2 regions of the Mucilaginibacter sp. P1_A3 genome follow, and region 2 is predicted to be linked to the other one. Evidence: riboswitches for the same ligand, from Rfam matches in the RefSeq annotation. Region 2 holds a riboswitch; the other holds the start of a gene.
What was found. Region 2 has a riboswitch for cobalamin ahead of AC1D0K_RS00505 (TonB-dependent receptor plug domain-containing protein). Riboswitches for the same ligand answer to the same signal wherever they lie in the genome.

Region 1 (9,577 bases), on a different contig from region 2:
ACACGGTTTTAAATATCCGTGTTTCGGATGCTTTAATTCTTTCTTCTGTGGTCATGATGATTTTATTGAAATAGATCTTTTAACCTACATAAAAACGCTTCATTGCGAGGAACGAAGCAATCTCTACACAGGCAGATCTGTCACGCAGATTCAAGCTTTTCCGTATGCTCTGTAAAGCATAGAGATTGCTTCGTTCCTCGCAATGACCTGGTGAAAAAATACTTGAATACGATTAAACAGTGCGCAGCTTACCCCACTTTAACAGCGTAGCGCCCCATGAAAAACCGGCGCCAAATGCGGTAAATATCATGTTATCATTGTATTTAAAATCATCTTTAAAATCCCAAATACAAAGTGGTATAGTGGCGGCAGTAGTATTTCCGTATCTTTCAATATTAACTTTAACACGATCTTCGGGCAAGCCAAGGTTTTCGCCTACAGCATGAATAATGCGGTAATTAGCTTGGTGGGGTATTAACCAGTTAATGTCGTTAATCTCTAAATCGTTACGTTTCAATACTTCGGTACAGGTTTCTGTCATTCCTTTTATAGCGGCCTTAAAAACAACCCTTCCATCCTGCCTTATATAATGCAGCTTTTGTGCAACAGAATCTGGCGTAGCCGGAATTTTTGAACCACCACCCGGAACCAATAAATGTTCCCGTCCTTTTCCTTCGGTTTTAAAAACGCTGTCAATTAAGCCTACGTCTTCGGTAGTGGGTTCAAGTAAAACCGCGCCGGCACCATCGCCAAACAAAATACAGGTATTCCTGTCCTCGTAATTGATGATCGCGCTGTTTTGATCAGCACCCACCACAATCACTTTTTTGTACCGGTTGCTTTCTACCAAACTGGCGCCCATAGTATAGGCATATAAAAAACCGCTGCAGGCAGCGTTGATATCAGTAGCCCAGGCATTCACTAAACCCAGCTTATCGCAAACGATGCTGGCAGTTGATAATAGTAGATGATCAGGGGTTGAAGTAGCAATTATTAGGCAGTCAATTTCTTCTGGCTCAAGACCTGCATTTTTTAATAAATCTTTTACGGCATAGGCAGCCATATCTGAGGTAGCAAGGCTTGGATCGTTTAAAATCCTCCTTTCCTTTATTCCTGTTCTTGATACTATCCATTCACTGTTAGTATCAACCATCTTCTCTAAATCACTGTTATTCAATATATTATCAGGAACAAAACCACCAACACCTGTTATAACCGCGTTACTTTTTAATCTCATAAATGCAAAAAATCTGAAAAAACAGGCAATTATACACAAATTGCCTGTTTTTACTGGTCAGGATACTGTTGTTTCTACAACTAACTGACGAAGTTGTTTTGCTGCCTGCACCATATTTTTCAACGCGGTCTGGGTTTCGGGCCATTTTCGGGTCTTTAAACCGCAGTCTGGGTTAACCCATAAGTTGCCGGCGGGAAGCAATTCTGATGCTTTTTCCAGCAAGCTTACCATCTCGCCAACGGTGGGTACACGCGGCGAATGAATATCATAAACACCCGGACCAATTTCGTTTGGATATTTAAAATCGGAGAAGGCTGCTAACAGCTCCATTTGCGAGCGGGAGGTTTCTATCGTGATCACATCTGCATCCATATCTGCAATGTTGCCAATAATATCATTAAATTCACTGTAGCACATATGCGTATGGATTTGTGTTTCGTCCCTTACCCCACTGGCTGAAATGCGAAATGCGCGAACTGCCCAGTTCAGGTAATTTTGACGATCTTTTTTACGTAATGGCAAACCTTCACGAATGGCCGGTTCATCTATCTGAATCACTTTAATACCTGCGTCTTCCAAAGCCACAACCTCATCCCTAATGGCCAAAGCTATCTGGTTAGTAGTTTCGGACCGGGGCTGATCATCACGTACAAACGACCATTGCAATATGGTTACAGGGCCTGTGAGCATACCTTTCATTAATTTTTGCGTGTTTTGCTGCGCAAAGCTGCTCCACCTCACGGTCATATCCGCCGGGCGGCTTATATCGCCATAAATAACCGGCGGTTTAACACAGCGGCTGCCATAGCTTTGCACCCAGCCATTTTTGGTGAACAGGAAACCATCTAAACGCTCGCCAAAGTACTCCACCATGTCGTTACGTTCAAACTCGCCATGTACCAGCACATCAAGACCAATCTCTTCCTGCCAGCGGATGGCATCGATGGTGGCTTTTTCTATTTCGGCGTCATATTGATCGGTAGTTAATTCACCTTTTTTTAGCCTCGCCCTTAATGAGCGGATATCATCAGTTTGCGGGAACGATCCTATGGTAGTTGTAGGGTACAGTGGTAATTTAAAACGTTGCTGTTGTATTTTTTGGCGGATGATGAATGCGCTTTCACGCTGTGCATCAGCATCGGTAATAGCTGCCACACGTTGCTTTATTTCCTGCTTGTGAATGAGTTTGGAAAGGTTACGACTGGTAATGGCCCTGAGATTGTTTTGCAGCAATTCATTATTGCCGTCAATGATCTGCGCGAGTTCATTTACTTCGTTCAGCTTTTGTTTGGCAAAAGCCATCCAGTTTTTTATTTCGGGAAGGATGGCAGTCTCCAGGTCCAGATCAAACGGTGTATGCAGTAAAGAGCAGCCTGGTGCAATCATCACCCTATCGTTGCCCAATACAGCAATTGCTTTTTTAATATGCGTTAATGAGCGCACATAATCGTTTTTCCAGATGTTACGGCCATCAACTACACCTAACGAAAGGCTAAGTGAATCGGGTAGTAACGTAAGCACTTTGTACAACTGATCAGGGGCACGTACTAAATCAACATGAAGCGCGCTTACCGGCAAGGTTACAGCCAGTTCGGTATTCTCATGCAGGCTTTCAAAATAAGTAGTAAGCAGCACTTTAATACCGGGGCAATTTCTGCTGATCTCCATGTAGGCATAGGCGTAAGCTTCCTTTTCTTTTGGAGTAAGATCAAGCGCCAGGAAAGGCTCATCAATTTGCACCCAAACCGCTCCATAGCTTTTCAGTCTTTTTAATACCTCGATATAAACAGGCACAATTTTTTTGATCAGGTCTATCCTATCAAAACCTGGCTGTTTTTCTTTACCCAGCAACAGGTACGATACGGGGCCAATCAATACTGGTTTTGGTATATTGCGGGTATGCTGCTTGGCCAGGATAAATTCATCAAACACCTTTTCGCTAAACAGCTTAAACTGCTGATCCTTTACAAACTCCGGTACAATGTAATGATAATTGGTATCAAACCATTTGGTCATTTCCATAGCGGTAACGTCAAGGCCATCTTTTTGATAGCCACGGGCCATAGCAAAATACAGATCGATCTCGGTGTTGGTTTTGTTTTGGGTTAATACTTGGGTGTAACGTTCAGGGATATTGCCCAGCATCAACGATGTATCAAGTACCTGGTCATAAAAACTAAAATCGTTACAAGGGATGAGGTCGATACCGGCATCAACCTGGGTTTGCCAGTTTTGCAAACGGAGCTGACGGGCAACGGCAAACAGATCATCACGATTGATTTTACCTGCCCAGTACTGTTCACTGGCCTTTTTGAGTTCACGGTGGGCACCTACACGAGGATACCCGAGATTGTTTTTGAGCATACGCTAAAACTTTTTTGGTTAAACATTAATTTGACTTAATGCTCCTTACGGTTTTCGGTATGCTTTCGGAGTAAATGGTAATAAAAGGCAAAAGCGCGACATACGGGCATATTAACACCACGTAGGTCATTCTTTTTTCTTTGACTACTGCTTCATTGCGCGAAAGCATTGTCTTTATACATTGAGGCAAGTATCCTGGCTTGTAACATTGTTGCCGTCCTTCTCATCCGCACGGGGGCGAACAATGGACATTGTTAAAGGCAACAACCTTTTGCGTTACTTACAGTTGCGCGACAGCCCGTGATTTACACACGGTTCCTTATTAATCCCGATGCTTTAAACACCGGGAACCACTCTGCAGAAAAAAAGTAAAGAACTTTATTGGCGGTAAAGATGAGAATAAATGTGCAGATTTTAGATTACAAATGTGCAGATGATGTTTTGATTTGAAAATTTGAGGACGTACAGATAGTTTTCTTAAAGGAAAATTTGTGCAAAGAGGCGAACTGTTTTTACAATAAAAATGCGCTATTTGATCATCATACGTATAACATTGGTTTTCCCATTGGTTGAAACCATCAATACGGCATACAAACCTTTTGCTAACGCCAAAGAAGCAATATCAACATCAACTTTTTCTTTAAACGATTTGATTAACGACTTAGGAATATAAGTTGATTTGCCATTCATAGAAACAATTTGCATGACCGAAAGTCCCTCATAGTTAGCCGGTAAAATAACGCTGAAATGATTACGCAGTGGATTAGGGTATAAAATAAATTTATCATTACCTAAAACCGGATTAAGTGTAATTGTATCTGCTATAATAGCAGTGCTATTTAAATTATTGAAGCTATTTTTTGCTGCTGTTACGTTTGCGGATAGATCTGGCTTAGCCAAAACTATATATTGGCAAAGGGCCCCTTTGGCCGGACTTGCAAAATTGCCGCCGAGTGATACATCACCGGCGGGGTAATTTTTACTATACAGGTTAAAAGATGATATTTTGGGGTCATCAACTCCCACCTTATCGGTAAGCTTTTTCCAGCTTGCTAACCAGGCAGGTAAAACAGTTCCGCGAGGATCATAAGCCACATAAATTATGGCCGGGACCGATAATTTGAACGACAGCACCGCGGTTGAAGTATTAACCTTATCGTCATTTGGTGCTTTGATTATGGCAGCATTTGTAAGTGTGGAAGGGATTGTGGTTATGGTGTATTCCCGGTCTGTATAGTAAGTAATACCCTGCCTTAGCGTGTCTAATTCATAACGCCTGCCTGTTTTGGCAACTATATTGGTTATAAAAGCCTTTTGTACGGTATCCTGAATAAATTTTGCGGTAAGGTACTTATTTGTATCCATCGCTAATATTAAAGGATTTGTTGTTACAACGGTGTCGCCGGTCCAACCTTCAAATATCCATCCCGGCTGCGGCACGGCAGTCAAATTCACCCTGGTGTTTGGCGCATAAGTTTGCTGATTGGGAGATTTAACAACAGATCCTGTACCTGATTCTGATACATTTAAGGAATACCCACCGGATGCAGATGGCGCAACAGTTAAATTAACACAAAAGGATGCTTTTGAAGCTGTTAAAGGCCCGGTGGCGGTAATTTTCCCGATGTAGGTTCCTGGCGAAAGGCCCGCAGTATTTATATTTACTTCAATATCTTTACCATTAAGCCCTACGGTGCCACTATGATTGTTAGGAATACTGAGCCATTCTGCATCGGCAGATAGCGTAAAACCCGTAGAATCTTCAATACAATAAAGCAGGTTTGAAATAGTTACATTTTCGCCGGCTGTTACATTCTGAGAAAGACAGGGTAACGAAAACCCAAGTGTACGGGCAGCACTCCGGTTTACAACCGCGGTATAAGTTTCCACACGTTCGTTACCATAACTATTCAATGCCCCATTAGTAATTATAAACGATTTGCCTGCCAATTTAGCTGATAGGCCCAGGTAACTACCCGGCAATGTATATGCATTAAGTGCAGTCCATGACCCCAAGCCGCCGTTATCTTTGGGATTAAACTGGTATGTAGTGTTTTGGGTAAGATTGTTGTAGCCCTGCCCGCCAACTAAAAACATCCTGCCATCCACAGCAAAGGTTGCGCCCTCTGCATGGGAGCGTGGTTTGGGTAAATCTGTAAGCCTGCTCCAGGTATCGGTTGCTATATCATATACATGGCAATATACTTGATCATTAGCAACACAGTCATGCTTAAACTGGCCCCCAAAAGCATATATCTTAGCGCCAATAGTAACATAGCTTATATGATTTCTTGGAATAGGTAACGGAGCCAGTTTGTTTTCCCATGTAACATGAGCAGGGTCGGCCATATATTTATCTACATTAATGGTTAAATGCAGTTTGGCCTGATCTTCACAAATGGTGGGACCGAAACCTCCGAATACATGCAATGTTCGGCCAACCAAAACATATCCACCGGCGCCAATTGGAAACGGTTTTCCGGTTGAGGGATCTATTAATTCCGGGCCGTTGGTCCAAGAGTTTGCAGGAATATTATATATTAATACCTGGCTACTTACAGGACCGTAAGCATCAACTGACCTTCCTCCAATTAGCCAAATATTATCATCAACAAGTACGGTACCCTGATGACTTATTTCTTTTCCTGGCAGGATAGGAGCTATTTCACTCCATTTATTGGCTAAAATATCATATACTTCATTGGTTTTTTCAATCTTTGGGTTATCACCAAATCCTCCAAACACATAAAGTTTATTATTGTATAATACGTTATTGGCTTCGGCTCGTTTAGTTAGTTCGTTGGCTTTTTTTGTCCATTGCGCATAAGCTGTATTTACAGCGGCCAAACTTATAAAAACAAATACAGTTAATTTTTTTAACCCAATTATTTCGAGGAAAGTAAACACCTGGACAAACAGTTTTTTCATGACTAGGTCGGCTAATAGATAAAAGACTGGCTATCAATCAATCACTAATCTAAATAGAAAACATATCAAGTACAAACACTGCGCATTTAATGTATAATTATGATCACAAATTCAATTTTTTTGATTTTATCCTACCACACTGGGGTGGAAAAAAAATGTACAGATTTCAGATTACAAATGTGCAGATGATGTTTTGATTTGAAAATTTGAGAATTTGAAAAAGAAAATTACCAAAGGATTTTACGCTGTTTTAATGAACAAAGAGGGCTGTTTAAATAAAAAATGCCCGGTTATTGACCGGGCATTTGGATGAGATTTTCAGGGTTATAACTGTACTACTCCTACTCAAATACTATCTTCCGAATAAGGTTATTTTGTGTATCTGCTATAAAAATATTTCCTGTTTTATCGATAGCTATTCCACCAGGATGATTAAACGTTGCAGTTGCTATTGGTCCATCGGCTGCACCTGTGGTAGCTTCTGTGCCTGCAAAAGTTGTTACCTGGCCAACAGCTGTAATTTTCCTAATTAAGTTACTATCGGTGGCATAAATATTGCCCTCCTTATCAACTACTAAATTAAACAACTGATAAAAACTTGCCTTATTCCCTAATCCGTCATCAGTTCCCCTTATGCCGCTGCCTGCTAAAGTAGATATTACACCAGCAGATGTTATTTTCTGTATTTTAAAAGCTGCAATATCCGCCACATACAGATTATTGCCTTGATCAAACGCCAAGCCATTAGGAAAGTTAAAAGCCCCTCCTGAAGATCCTGAAATTATTTTTGAAAACGTACTCACGGTGCCGTCTGCTGTTATCTTTCTTATTACTTCATTGGCAAAATCGGTTACATATAGATTCCCTGTCGCGTCGATTTTTATATCTACAGGTAGGGCAAAACTTGCCAATACGCCTTTGCCATTGTCGAAGCCCGATTTTCTTTGACCTGCAAACGTAGTTACGTTATTTGATGGGTCAATTTTCCTAATCGAATTATTTGCATAATCAGCTACGTATATATTACCGGTATTATCAACGGTTAGCCCGGCCGGATTCCAAAAAGTTGCCGCGGTCCCATTTCCGTTATCCATACCCTGGATTCTATTACCTGCAATTGTAGTTACAACTCCATCGGGGGTAATTTTCCTTATATCATCATTGCCTTCTTCAGAAACTATCAGGTTTCCTCCATTATCAAACGCTACCCCTGTAGGGTAGTAAAAACTTGCATCTTTTCCCGATCCATCTTTATACCCTTGAGCACCGCTACCAGCAAAAGTACTCACCACCCAGGATAGTTGGTAAGTAAAGGTTGGGCCGGTAACTAAGGTACCACCGGCAACTTTTACACTAACATTTCCTGCACCGGCACTTAAAGGCACAGTAACCGTAAGTTGTGTTGAGGTTGCTGCGGTTACAGAAGCCGCTTTTCCATTAAAAAAGACCTGATCATTGGCAACCGTGTTGCTAAAGCCTGTACCTTTTATTATTACAACCGTATTGTATGTTGCGGTACTTACACTTAATGATGTAATTGTTACTTTCGGAGTATCATCTATTGGAGCTGGATTAGTGCTTTTTTTTGCGCAACCAGTAAAAAAGCAAAACGCAAAAAAGATAAAGAGATTAGTAATATGACAGGTTGTATAATATTTCATTAAATGATAAGGTTAGACTTTGGCGCCAAAGTAATATATTAATACCTATATCAAGAAACCTATTCAATAAATAATTAATTGGGCAAAAATTTCTCCCAAAGTAGAATCTATGACCAATTTTGTAAGCTACTTCTTCAAAAACAACAAAGGTAAAGCACTCCCCGCACCCAATACAGCACCCGCCCCTACATCACTCGGATTATGAACACCTAAATACATACGGGAATACCCCGTAGCCCCTGCCCATAAATAAACCGGAGCAATAACATACCATTTGGGATAAGCCATTGATAGTGCAGTTGCTGTAGCAAAGGACGATGAAGTATGACCGGAGGGAAACGAGTAATCGCCAGGGCGATAAACCGGTGTGATATTTATATTCCCGATAAAAGGCCTCGGTCGTTTTACTAATACTTTGATAACTTGTGTAAGTCCTGCCGAAATGAGGGTACTACCAGCCACGTATGCCGCGTTTTGCCGCATGGCTTTATCCTTACTGATAATGCCGCCAACCATCAAGCCTGCCGGGATACCCGCCTCGCCATATAGCAAGTTTTTACTCAGGAACATAAAAAAACCGGTTTGCGCCGGTGTGCGGTTGTTTTGCAGATTAATCAATATCCTATCGTCCAGTGATGATGGCGTACGGTATTGGGCGTATACGCTGTCAGGATATAGGTAACTAAACACCAGGATTGGGATGATAACTTTTAAAAACTTCATTTTTAAACTCTGTTTCATGGGCACCATATCCACAACATTTAACTATAGCGTCCTAATATAACTATTTCCTGCCCCAAGCCCGGCCCGGCTGGTTTAAATATCCGGGCGATAAGCATTTCATCGACACAAACCCACTACTAACCGACACTTCATCAGTTCCCATATCCTCCTTAATTACTTTTGAATCAACAAATCAGCAGTAAACAATTATAGCCCCTAAAGGAGAGAGATTTATGGAACGCAAAAACTTTTTAAAAAGCCTGATGATAGGCGCGGTATCTACATCTGTATTGGTTGATGCCTGCAAAAAGGATTCAACAACCACAACAACCAGCAGTACATCAACTACAACTTCGGGCTCAAGTTCCAGCTCGGGAACGTGTAGTGTTATTGAGACCGAGACGGAAGGGCCATTCCCTACCAAAGCCCCGGCATCATATGTGCGCAGCGATATTACCGGCGACCGTACCGGGTATAAATTAACTGTTAAGATTACCATCAACAATAGTAACAACGGCTGCAATGCCTTATCGGGGGCATTAGTTGATATATGGCACTGCGATAGCGCAGGCAATTACTCTGAATACGGCGGCAGCGGAATGCAGGCTACAAACTATACTACCGTTCACTTTTTACGCGGCAGGCAAACAACCGATTCAAATGG
Region 2 (9,577 bases):
TTTCTAAAGTACTGGGGTTAGAATTGCTCGAACTAAAAGATAATGAAACCTGCTGCGGTTTCGGCGGTACATTTGCTGTTAAATTCGAGGCTATTTCAACTGCGATGGCGCAGCAAAAAGTTGATAACGCATTGGCCGCAGGTGCCGAATACATTATTTCAACAGATGCCTCTTGCCTGATGCACCTGCAAAGCTATATAGATAAAAATAGTCTGCCTATAAAAACTATCCACCTGGCCGATGTATTAGCCTTAGGATGGGGGAATGTTTGATTCTGATTTAAGATTTGGGATTTTCGATTTCGGATTTTAACTGTAGGTGCGTTCAATTTAACATTCTTTATTGTAGATCTCATAATTCCGAAATCCAACATTCGCAATCTGAAATCAAAAATAAAATCCTATTTTTGCACCTCAAATAAATGATCACTCCCGTAGGTGATCACAAAACGTAATTTTATTAAAATTTAAATCATAGTTGTAGATGATTAGTATTACACTTCCAGATGGTTCCGTTCGTGAATACGATAAAGGAATTACTTCCATGCAGATCGCGCAGTCGATCTCCGAAGGATTAGCACGCAATGTATTAGCAGCCGAAGTTGATGGCCAGGTTTGGGACGCAAGTCGCCCAATTGAGCAGGATTCGCACGTTAAACTTTTAACATGGAACGATGCTTCAGGTAAATCAACTTTCTGGCATTCATCGGCCCACTTATTAGCCGAGGCTTTAGAGGCACTTTATCCGGGTACCAAATTTGGTATCGGCCCCGCTATTGAAACAGGCTTTTATTACGATGTTGACTTTGGCGATCGTGAATTTTCATCAGATGAGTTCAAGAAGATTGAGGACAAGGTTATTGAGCTTGCCAAAACCAAAGCCGAATACATTCGCAAACCGGTTAGCAAGGCAGATGCTATCGAGTACTTTACCGAAAAAGATGATGAGTACAAACTGGATCTGATCAAGGATCTTCCGGATGGCGCTATCACTTTTTATACACAAGGAAACTTTACCGATCTGTGCCGTGGGCCTCATATCCCCAACACAGGTTTCATAAAAGCTGTAAAGCTGATGAGTGTTGCCGGGGCCTACTGGCGCGGTGATGAAACACGCAAGCAGCTTACCCGTATCTACGGTGTTACATTCCCTAAAGCCAGCGAACTTACAGAATACCTGCATATGATCGAAGAGGCTAAAAAGCGCGATCACAGGAAATTGGGTAAGGAATTGGAATTGTTTGCTTTTTCGGAAAAAGTGGGCATGGGTTTACCATTATGGTTACCTAAAGGAACAGCCTTACGTGAGCGTTTGCAAAACTTCCTTCAAAAAGCACAGGTAAAAGCTGGTTACGAGCAGGTAATTACACCACACATCGGTCATAAAAATCTGTATGTGACATCTGGTCACTATGAAAAATATGGTGCCGATTCATTTCAGCCTATAAAAACCCCGCAGGAGGGAGAGGAGTTCTTTTTAAAACCAATGAACTGCCCGCACCACTGCGAGATCTATAAAACAAAACCACGCTCTTACAAAGATCTTCCTGTTCGTTTGGCTGAGTTCGGTACCGTATACCGTTATGAACAAAGCGGCGAGCTGCACGGCTTAACCCGTGTACGCGGCTTTACACAGGATGATGCACACTTGTTTTGTCGCCCAGACCAAGTGAAGGATGAGTTTAAAAAAGTAATCGACCTTGTACTATATGTATTTAAGGCGCTTGGTTTTGATAACTATACAGCGCAGGTTTCACTACGTGATCCTGAAAACAAAGCCAAATACATCGGTACTGATGAAAACTGGGCTTTGGCAGAATCCGCTATTATTGAGGCTGCTGCTGAAAAGGGTTTAACCACCGTTGTTGAATTGGGTGAGGCTGCATTTTATGGCCCTAAGCTTGATTTTATGGTGAGGGATGCCCTTGGTCGTAAATGGCAATTGGGAACCATACAGGTTGATTATAATCTGCCAGAGCGTTTTGAACTGGAATACACTGGTAGTGATAATTTAAAACATCGCCCGGTAATGATTCACAGGGCGCCGTTTGGCTCTATGGAACGCTTCATCGCAGTATTAATTGAGCATTGCGCAGGTAATTTCCCATTGTGGTTATCTCCGGAGCAATTTATTATTCTTCCGATATCAGAAAAATACGAGGAATATGCAAAAAAACTTTCTGATGTGTTAAAAGATTCCGATATTTGCGGGCTGATTGATTTCAGAGACGAGAAGATAGGGCGTAAAATACGCGATGCTGAAGTCAAAAAGATCCCTTATATGTTGATTGTGGGCGAAAAGGAAGCTGCCGAAGGCATGGTTTCTGTTAGGAAACATGGTCAGGGTGACTTGGGAAGTATGAGCATAGAAGATTTTAAAGAACAAATAATTAAAGAAATAAAAGTATAACTTGGCATTAAACAAACCTTTCAATAGAGGACCAAGGCTTCCTTTTAAGAAAAAAGAAGCTGAACACAACATCAACCAATTCATTAGGGCTCAGGAAGTTCGCCTTGTAGGTGACAACGTAGAGCAAGGAATTTTTTCATTAAGAGATGCCCTTGCTATAGCGCAAGAGCAGGAATTAGATCTTGTTGAAATATCTCCGAACGCTGTACCGCCGGTTTGTAAAGTAACTGACTATAACAAGTTTATTTACGAGCAAAAGAAAAAGCTTAAGGAGATAAAAAGTAATGCCAAGCAAACTGTTATTAAAGAGATTCGCTTTGGCCCGAACACTGATGATCATGACTTTGAATTTAAATTAAAGCATGCTATTAAATTTTTGGAAGCCGGCGAAAAAGTAAGGGCTTACGTACACTTTAAGGGCCGCGCAATTGTTTACAAAGAGCAGGGTGAGATATTACTGCTTCGTTTTGCACAGGCATTGGAAGATGTAGGTAAAGTTGAACAATTACCAAAGCTTGAAGGTAAAAGGATGTTTTTAACCCTTGCACCCAAAGCTGCAAAAAAATAATTTCAGATGTACTGATGTGTAATTTCAAAGTTACATATCAGTACTATCTTATATAAAGGTATTTACAGATCTGCAGGGTTGCACATTTGTAAGTTAAACAAACAATTAAATAATAGTTATGCCAAAAATGAAAACCAATTCCAGTGCAAAAAAGCGTTTTAAGCTTACTGGAACCGGTAAAATCACACGGAAGAATGCTTTCAAAAGCCACATCTTAACTAAGATGTCGACTAAACGTAAGCGTAACCTTGGTCATACCAGCTTAGTATCTAAAGCTGATATGGGAAATGTTAAACGTATGCTTTGCATCGGAAAGTAATTCACAATTTTTTTAACCAGGTATTAGAGTTTTAAGTTCGGCTTTAAAGGCAGGCACTCACTACCAAAATCAAACAACATGCCACGTTCAGTTAACGCAGTAGCGTCGAGAAGACGCAGAAAAAGGATCATGAACCTCGCCAAAGGTTATTGGGGTTCACGCAGCAAGGTTTATACCGTTGCAAAAAATACAGTTGAAAAAGGTTTACAGTACGCTTATCGTGACCGTAAAACCAAGAAAAGAGAGTTCAGAGCTTTATGGATACAGCGTATTAACGCAGGTGCCCGTCAGCACGGAATTTCTTACTCTCAATTAATAGGTAAATTAGCAGCAAAAGAAATCGGTTTAAACCGTAAAGTATTAGCTGATTTAGCAATGAATCATCCTGATGCTTTCAAAGCCGTGATTGATGCAGTAAAATAATATAATTTGCTGAGATCTATTCTCAATGAATTTTAAAAAACCGCCTGATAATTTTATCAGGTGGTTTTTTGTTGGTATATATTTTAATACCAGTTTATGATATTACAATAATGGGTTCCTCTTTGCTATCCAAAAAAAACTCGGGGCCGTTATCAATATCCATATATTGTTTAAAATTCTGCACATCCTTATCAACCATATTTTTAAATATAGGGTTTAACACCCTGGCAAGGCCAACACCTAATCCTCCTGCCGGTGGCTGATAGCTGATTACAATATCCACAATAGTTCCCTTACCATCAATAGTATCCTGGAAACGAACTTTCCCTGCATTGTTAATGATGGAGTCGGGCATCGAGCTCCACCCAATCATTTCGTCAGGCTCATCTTTTACAATTTCTGCATGCCAGCTAACGCTTGCTACACCTGCGGGTAGTTTTAGTACCCAGTGAGAGTATTTTGAATCAATTATTTCAACACTTTCCAGGTGTTTCATAAATAAAGGAAGATTATCAAACTTGCGCCAAAAATTGTAAACCTTGTGCCTTGGTTGGTTAACGGTAAATGAAGACCGGATATTGATGTTAATAGGATTGGTTGATAGCTTACCAATTCGTTTATACAATTCGCAATGGCCGGTAATGCCACGATTTAAAAGGTATCCGCTGGCGCCTATCTTTAATATGCTCGTAAACGGAGCTGAAAATATATGCTTAAATCCCGACCATCCCAATTTAACACCTCCAACTATAGAAGTATAACGTTCGGGCCAGTTCAGGTTTATTCTGTCATCACCGTGAAGTATGGGGTAGTTATCCGTGTACTTAATTATTGTAGTTGCCATATTGTTGTTTAAATGGTATGAAAATTAAACACGATATGGTAAGCTAAGTTTTTGTTAATTGAAGTTTATTTAACCTTTCTGTAATTAAATTTAAATTTGGTTAAATCGGGGAGGTGCTTTTTCGCTCTTTTTAGTTCATATTGGTAAATCACCTGCCCAAGGTTTTTCATAAAAGGGAGGCAGACTGTAGCATATTCATACTTATTGTCGTTAAGGATTCCGTCTTCGTTTGATTGTATGACTGCCGTAAGTATAAATTCAACCTTGTTTTTAAAATCAACGATGTAGGCGTTATCAATATCATATCCATAACTGTCGCCTACTTTATTAAATATTCTGATGTCGGGGTTAACATTGGCCGTACTGTCGCCTCCATAAAACAGAAACTTACAATAAGCCGCGTAATATGCTGGCCGGCTGTATGTAGGTTTTATGTTTTCGGTAGGGAAGGTGCTCATGTATTGATAAATGAAATTATAGTCGGCACCGGTTAAATTAAAACGTTGCGACTTTTCAAAGGCTTCGGGGAAAAGCAGTCGCTTTAAAACCATTTGCTGATCGGCAATAGTATAAACATTTTTATCAGCAAAGCTGAATGGCTGCATTACCAGTTTATCATTACTATCCATGTATCCTTTGCCTTGTATCATATTCTCCAGGTGAATAGGGTAGGCCAGGCTATCATAAAGGGCTGGTTTATGATAAATGAGTTTATCGCCATTATAAAAATCAACCGGGTTGGTATGTTTGGTGTTTTCGCCGCTATCGCCAATGGCCAGCCTGCCAATGATGCGGGTATTATTAAAATTGTATTTTTTTAGTTTTTGGTTAATCTCTTTGCGGCCCACAAATTCATACAATCTGTTATAGGCATCGTTATCGCTCACCAGCAGTATTTTTTTGATGTAGTTTTCAATGCTTGGTAAGCCGCTTAGCGATGATGTATCTGTTTTTACCCTGGTTTGCCCCGTGAATGCGCTATCAGTTATCATAACCGACGTTTTGCTGAGGCCTTTAATTTTTAGCTCATTTAGTTTTTCAAGCGTAAATATGGCTGTTGGTAGTTTTACTGTACTTGCCGGGTAAAAATATCGCTTAGCATTGAGCCGGTAACTATATGGTTTAAAGTGCGGAATGTTGTTTTTGTCCCGGTTTATCTGGGTGTATAGTATTTGCACTTCATTTTGGGTAGGGTGATTGAGTATGCCTTTAAACAGTTCAGGCTGGGCTTGTAAAAGATTTTTTAAAAGCACTGTATCGGGCTGTTGTGCAAGGCTGTTTATGGTAATCACCATTGATAGTGATAAAGTAATGCATAGTTTCATCAGCATAAATATACATATGTTAGTTGTTGTTGTTAATACTTGTTGTACTTTTGCATCGCTTTAGGTTTCTTTGATTGTAAATCATTAAAGAATTAAAAGGGAATTCGGTGTAAATCCGGAACTGTCCCGCAGCTGTAAGCTCCATAACCGTAGTTCAATCTTAAAGTCACTTCTGCTAAACCAGAGGGAAGACAGGACTAAAGGGGAGTAAGTCAGAAGACCTGCCAGAGCAATATAAATTATTCATAGCTTTCGTGGATTGAAGCTTGAATGTGAATGCTCTTCTTTTTTTGATAGTGTATTTTCATTTGACCACGTCCGTGTTATGCTATATAGTTTGCATTATTATTTAACACTATAGCAAATACATGAAAAAAAAGTACTTTAAAATTGTTTTAGGATTAGGATTGTTGCAAGTAGGTACAATTAGTACAAAATTATACGCACAGGATACTACGCGTATGTTAAACAATGTGGTAGTTACTGCCACCCGTTCGCCTAAAAAATTAGCAGATATAGGTAGGGTTGTTACCGTAATATCGGCAGAGCAGATCGGTCGTTCACAAGGCAAAACATTGCCTCAATTGCTCAATACAATTCCGGGAATAACCTTCTCTGGTGCACAGAATGCGCCCGGCATCAGTACGTCCGTATTCTTACGGGGAGCATCGTCAGGTAATACGCTAATATTGGTAGATGGTTTTCCGGTTAACAACGCAGGCTCAATTGATGGTAGTTACGATCTTAACGCTTTCCCTGTAAACCAAATTGAAAAAATTGAGATTTTAAAAGGCAGCGGCTCAACCTTATATGGCTCTGATGCTGTAGCCGGTGTAATAAATATCATAACCAAACATCCGCAAGGGCAGGGTTTAAAAGGAAATGTGCAATTAACTGGCGGTAGTTATAACACATTCCAGGAATCGGCCGGGGTAAACGGTAAAATTCACAATACAGGGATTGCCATCAACCTGTCAAATACAGATTCAAGAGGTTTTGCAGCAGCTACCGATACCACAAACAAAGCTGGATTTAAAAAAGACGGATTTCACCAGCGGTCTGCCAGTGTGAATATCAATCAGTATGTTTCTGATAAATTTAGTTTGAATGGCAACTTTCAAGGTAGCTATAATACTGGCGATCTGCCTTATGGCGCTTTTACTAATGACAACAACTACACTTACAACAATACATTTTTATTTGGTGGTTTAGGATTTAAAGTAGTATTGCCAAAAGGAACACTGGTGTTTAATGCAACACAAAATACGGTTCACAATAACTTTAAAAACTTACCGCCTGATAATGATTCTACACATCAGATAACAAAAAATATCGGCCGTATAACAAACGTTGAAGCTGTATTGAATTACAATCTGGGTAAATATTTTGATATAACGAGTGGAGCAGATTATAAATACAGCAATACCAGTCAATACAGTTTGTTTGAACAATCAGGCTACCATCCAGGTGCAAGTGTTATAAGTGATGATACTGCACATAACAGCATTGCCAGCGTTTATACGTCACTATTTTTTAAATCAAATATCTTTCACATGGAACTGGGTGGAAGATATAACCACCATAGCAAATACGGGGATAACTTTACCTATACCATTAATCCTTCGTTGTATTTAGCAGACCAGTTTAAAGTATTCGGAACTATTGCTTCGGCATTTAAAGCACCATCTTTATACCAGTTATCTTCCCAATACGGAAATTCTAAATTAAAGCCGGAATTCACCAATTCATACGAGGCTGGGTTTGATTGGGAGATCATAAAAAATACATTATCTTTTAACACCGCTTTCTATAAACGCAACGCAAAAGATGTAATTTATTTCTTCTCAGAATCTGTTGCCCCTTATAGCTCATTCTATAAAAATGGATCTTTTCAAAAAGACAAAGGTTTTGAAAGTGAGTTGAGATACAACTCAACCAAGCTAACTGCATCGGCTTATTTTGCTTATGTAACAGGTAAACAAACAGATGAAAATGGTAAGCAAACGGCTAATTTATACCGCAGGCCTAAGAGTACATTTGGGGCGAATGTATCGTATCAGGCATGTGCCGATTTCCTGATAGGCGTAAATTATAAGTATACTGGCAACAGGGCCGATCAAAATTTCGCCACCTATCCGTCTACAATAACCACTTTAAAAAATTATAATCTGGTTGATTTGCATCTGCAGTTAAAGGCTACCAAAAGCCTAAATATATTTGGCGATTTAAACAACGTGCTTGATCAAAAATATACCGACTGGCTGGGTTATAATACACGTGGTATAAACTTTACGCTTGGTGCAAAATATCAGTTTAATTAGTTGTTTTTAATTAACCCGATTATCTGTAATTTTACGTCATGAATAAAAAAGATACCATCAACAGGAACATTATCCTTATTTTAATGATAGTGGTTGCTGCAGCTTTCAGGTTAATAACATTTAAGTATAAGGAACTGAGTAACTTTACACCAGTGGGCGCGATAGCGGTATTCGGAGGTGTTTACTTTACCGAAAAATGGAAGGGATATGCAACTGTATTGCTTACATTATTTACTACCGATATCCTGGTTAACTACCTGTACACGTCAAAAGTCACTTTGTGGTATAGTGGTGCGGCCTGGGTTTATCTTTGCTTTGCCCTGATGGTTTTAGTTGGCAGCTTTATTAAAAAGGTAAATGTGCTTAATGTATTGTTGGTATCTGTTGCATCGGTATTGATCCATTGGCTCATTATCGATCTGCCATTTTTATATGGTACCATGTATCCGCATACTTTAGCGGGTTATGGTCAATCTTTAATCAATGCTATTCCCTTTGAAAAGAACATGGTTTTAGGAGACCTCCTATTCGGTTTTCTACTGTTTGGTGGTTTTGAGTTGGCAAAAAGTAAGTTTGCTTTTTTGCAAACTCCAAAGCAGCTGGCTCTTTAACCTAAGATAATAAAATTGAAAGCGATCTGCCATAATGCAGGTCGCTTTTTTTATGGGCTGATAATTTCAGGAAAATCAAAAGCATAAGGCCAACAGTTAATTGTTGAAATGCAAATACATTCCTGATTTGGTTGAAATGTTAAAACAGATCTGATTTAATTTAAGATATGAAAAACCTGGTAGTATTAACGGGAGCGGGGATCAGCGCTGAAAGTGGTTTAAAGACCTTTAGAGACAGTGATGGCCTTTGGGAGGGGTACAACATACAAGACGTGGCTACACCCGAAGCCTGGGAGCATAACCCGGTATTGGTGCAACAGTTTTATAACGAAAGGCGGAAGTCGGTACTGGAAGCGAAACCTAATGAGGCCCATTACGCGTTAGCAAGATTGGAAGAGAAATATAATGTTACAATTATCACCCAAAATATAGATGATCTGCATGAAAGGGCAGGCTCAACCAATGTAGTGCACCTGCACGGTGTTATTACCCGTTCGCAATCAAGCATCAACCCCGAGCTTACTTATCCGATAGATGGCTGGGAGATTAAGATGGATGAAGTTTGCGAATTAGGGTCGCCGTTACGTGCGCATGTAGTTTGGTTTGGCGAAGATGTGCCGATGATTGGGCCCGCAGCCCGCATTTGTGCTGATGCGGAAGTTTTCATGCTGATAGGTTCATCGTTGGCTGTTTACCCCGCTGCGGGCCTTATTGGCTATGTAAACAGGAATGTTCCTAAATATATCATAGATCCTAA

Region 1: linked by a shared signal. The riboswitch ahead of metE (5-methyltetrahydropteroyltriglutamate--homocysteine S-methyltransferase) and the one ahead of AC1D0K_RS00505 (TonB-dependent receptor plug domain-containing protein) in region 2 are both predicted to bind cobalamin.

Annotation. Positions count from the first base shown of each region.
Region 1 covers NZ_JBFTZJ010000005.1:491,863-501,439, forward strand. Annotated here, with positions in the region: gene AC1D0K_RS13385 (acyl-CoA thioesterase) at 1-55, opposite strand, end outside; gene AC1D0K_RS13390 (beta-ketoacyl-ACP synthase III) at 233-1,237, opposite strand; gene metE (5-methyltetrahydropteroyltriglutamate--homocysteine S-methyltransferase) at 1,295-3,601, opposite strand; cobalamin riboswitch at 3,770-3,971, opposite strand; gene AC1D0K_RS13400 (Kelch repeat-containing protein) at 4,130-6,529, opposite strand; gene AC1D0K_RS13405 (IPT/TIG domain-containing protein) at 6,871-8,190, opposite strand; gene AC1D0K_RS13410 (phosphatase PAP2 family protein) at 8,317-8,913, opposite strand; gene AC1D0K_RS13415 (dioxygenase family protein) at 9,147-9,577, shown strand, end outside.
Region 2 covers NZ_JBFTZJ010000001.1:105,864-115,440, forward strand. Annotated here, with positions in the region: gene AC1D0K_RS00470 ((Fe-S)-binding protein) at 1-272, shown strand, start outside; gene thrS (threonine--tRNA ligase) at 484-2,409, shown strand; gene infC (translation initiation factor IF-3) at 2,411-2,977, shown strand; gene rpmI (50S ribosomal protein L35) at 3,096-3,296, shown strand; gene rplT (50S ribosomal protein L20) at 3,375-3,719, shown strand; gene AC1D0K_RS00495 (SRPBCC family protein) at 3,814-4,563, opposite strand; gene AC1D0K_RS00500 (serine hydrolase) at 4,629-5,888, opposite strand; cobalamin riboswitch at 5,933-6,131, shown strand; gene AC1D0K_RS00505 (TonB-dependent receptor plug domain-containing protein) at 6,257-8,209, shown strand; gene AC1D0K_RS00510 (DUF6580 family putative transport protein) at 8,248-8,820, shown strand; gene AC1D0K_RS00515 (SIR2 family NAD-dependent protein deacylase) at 8,988-9,577, shown strand, end outside.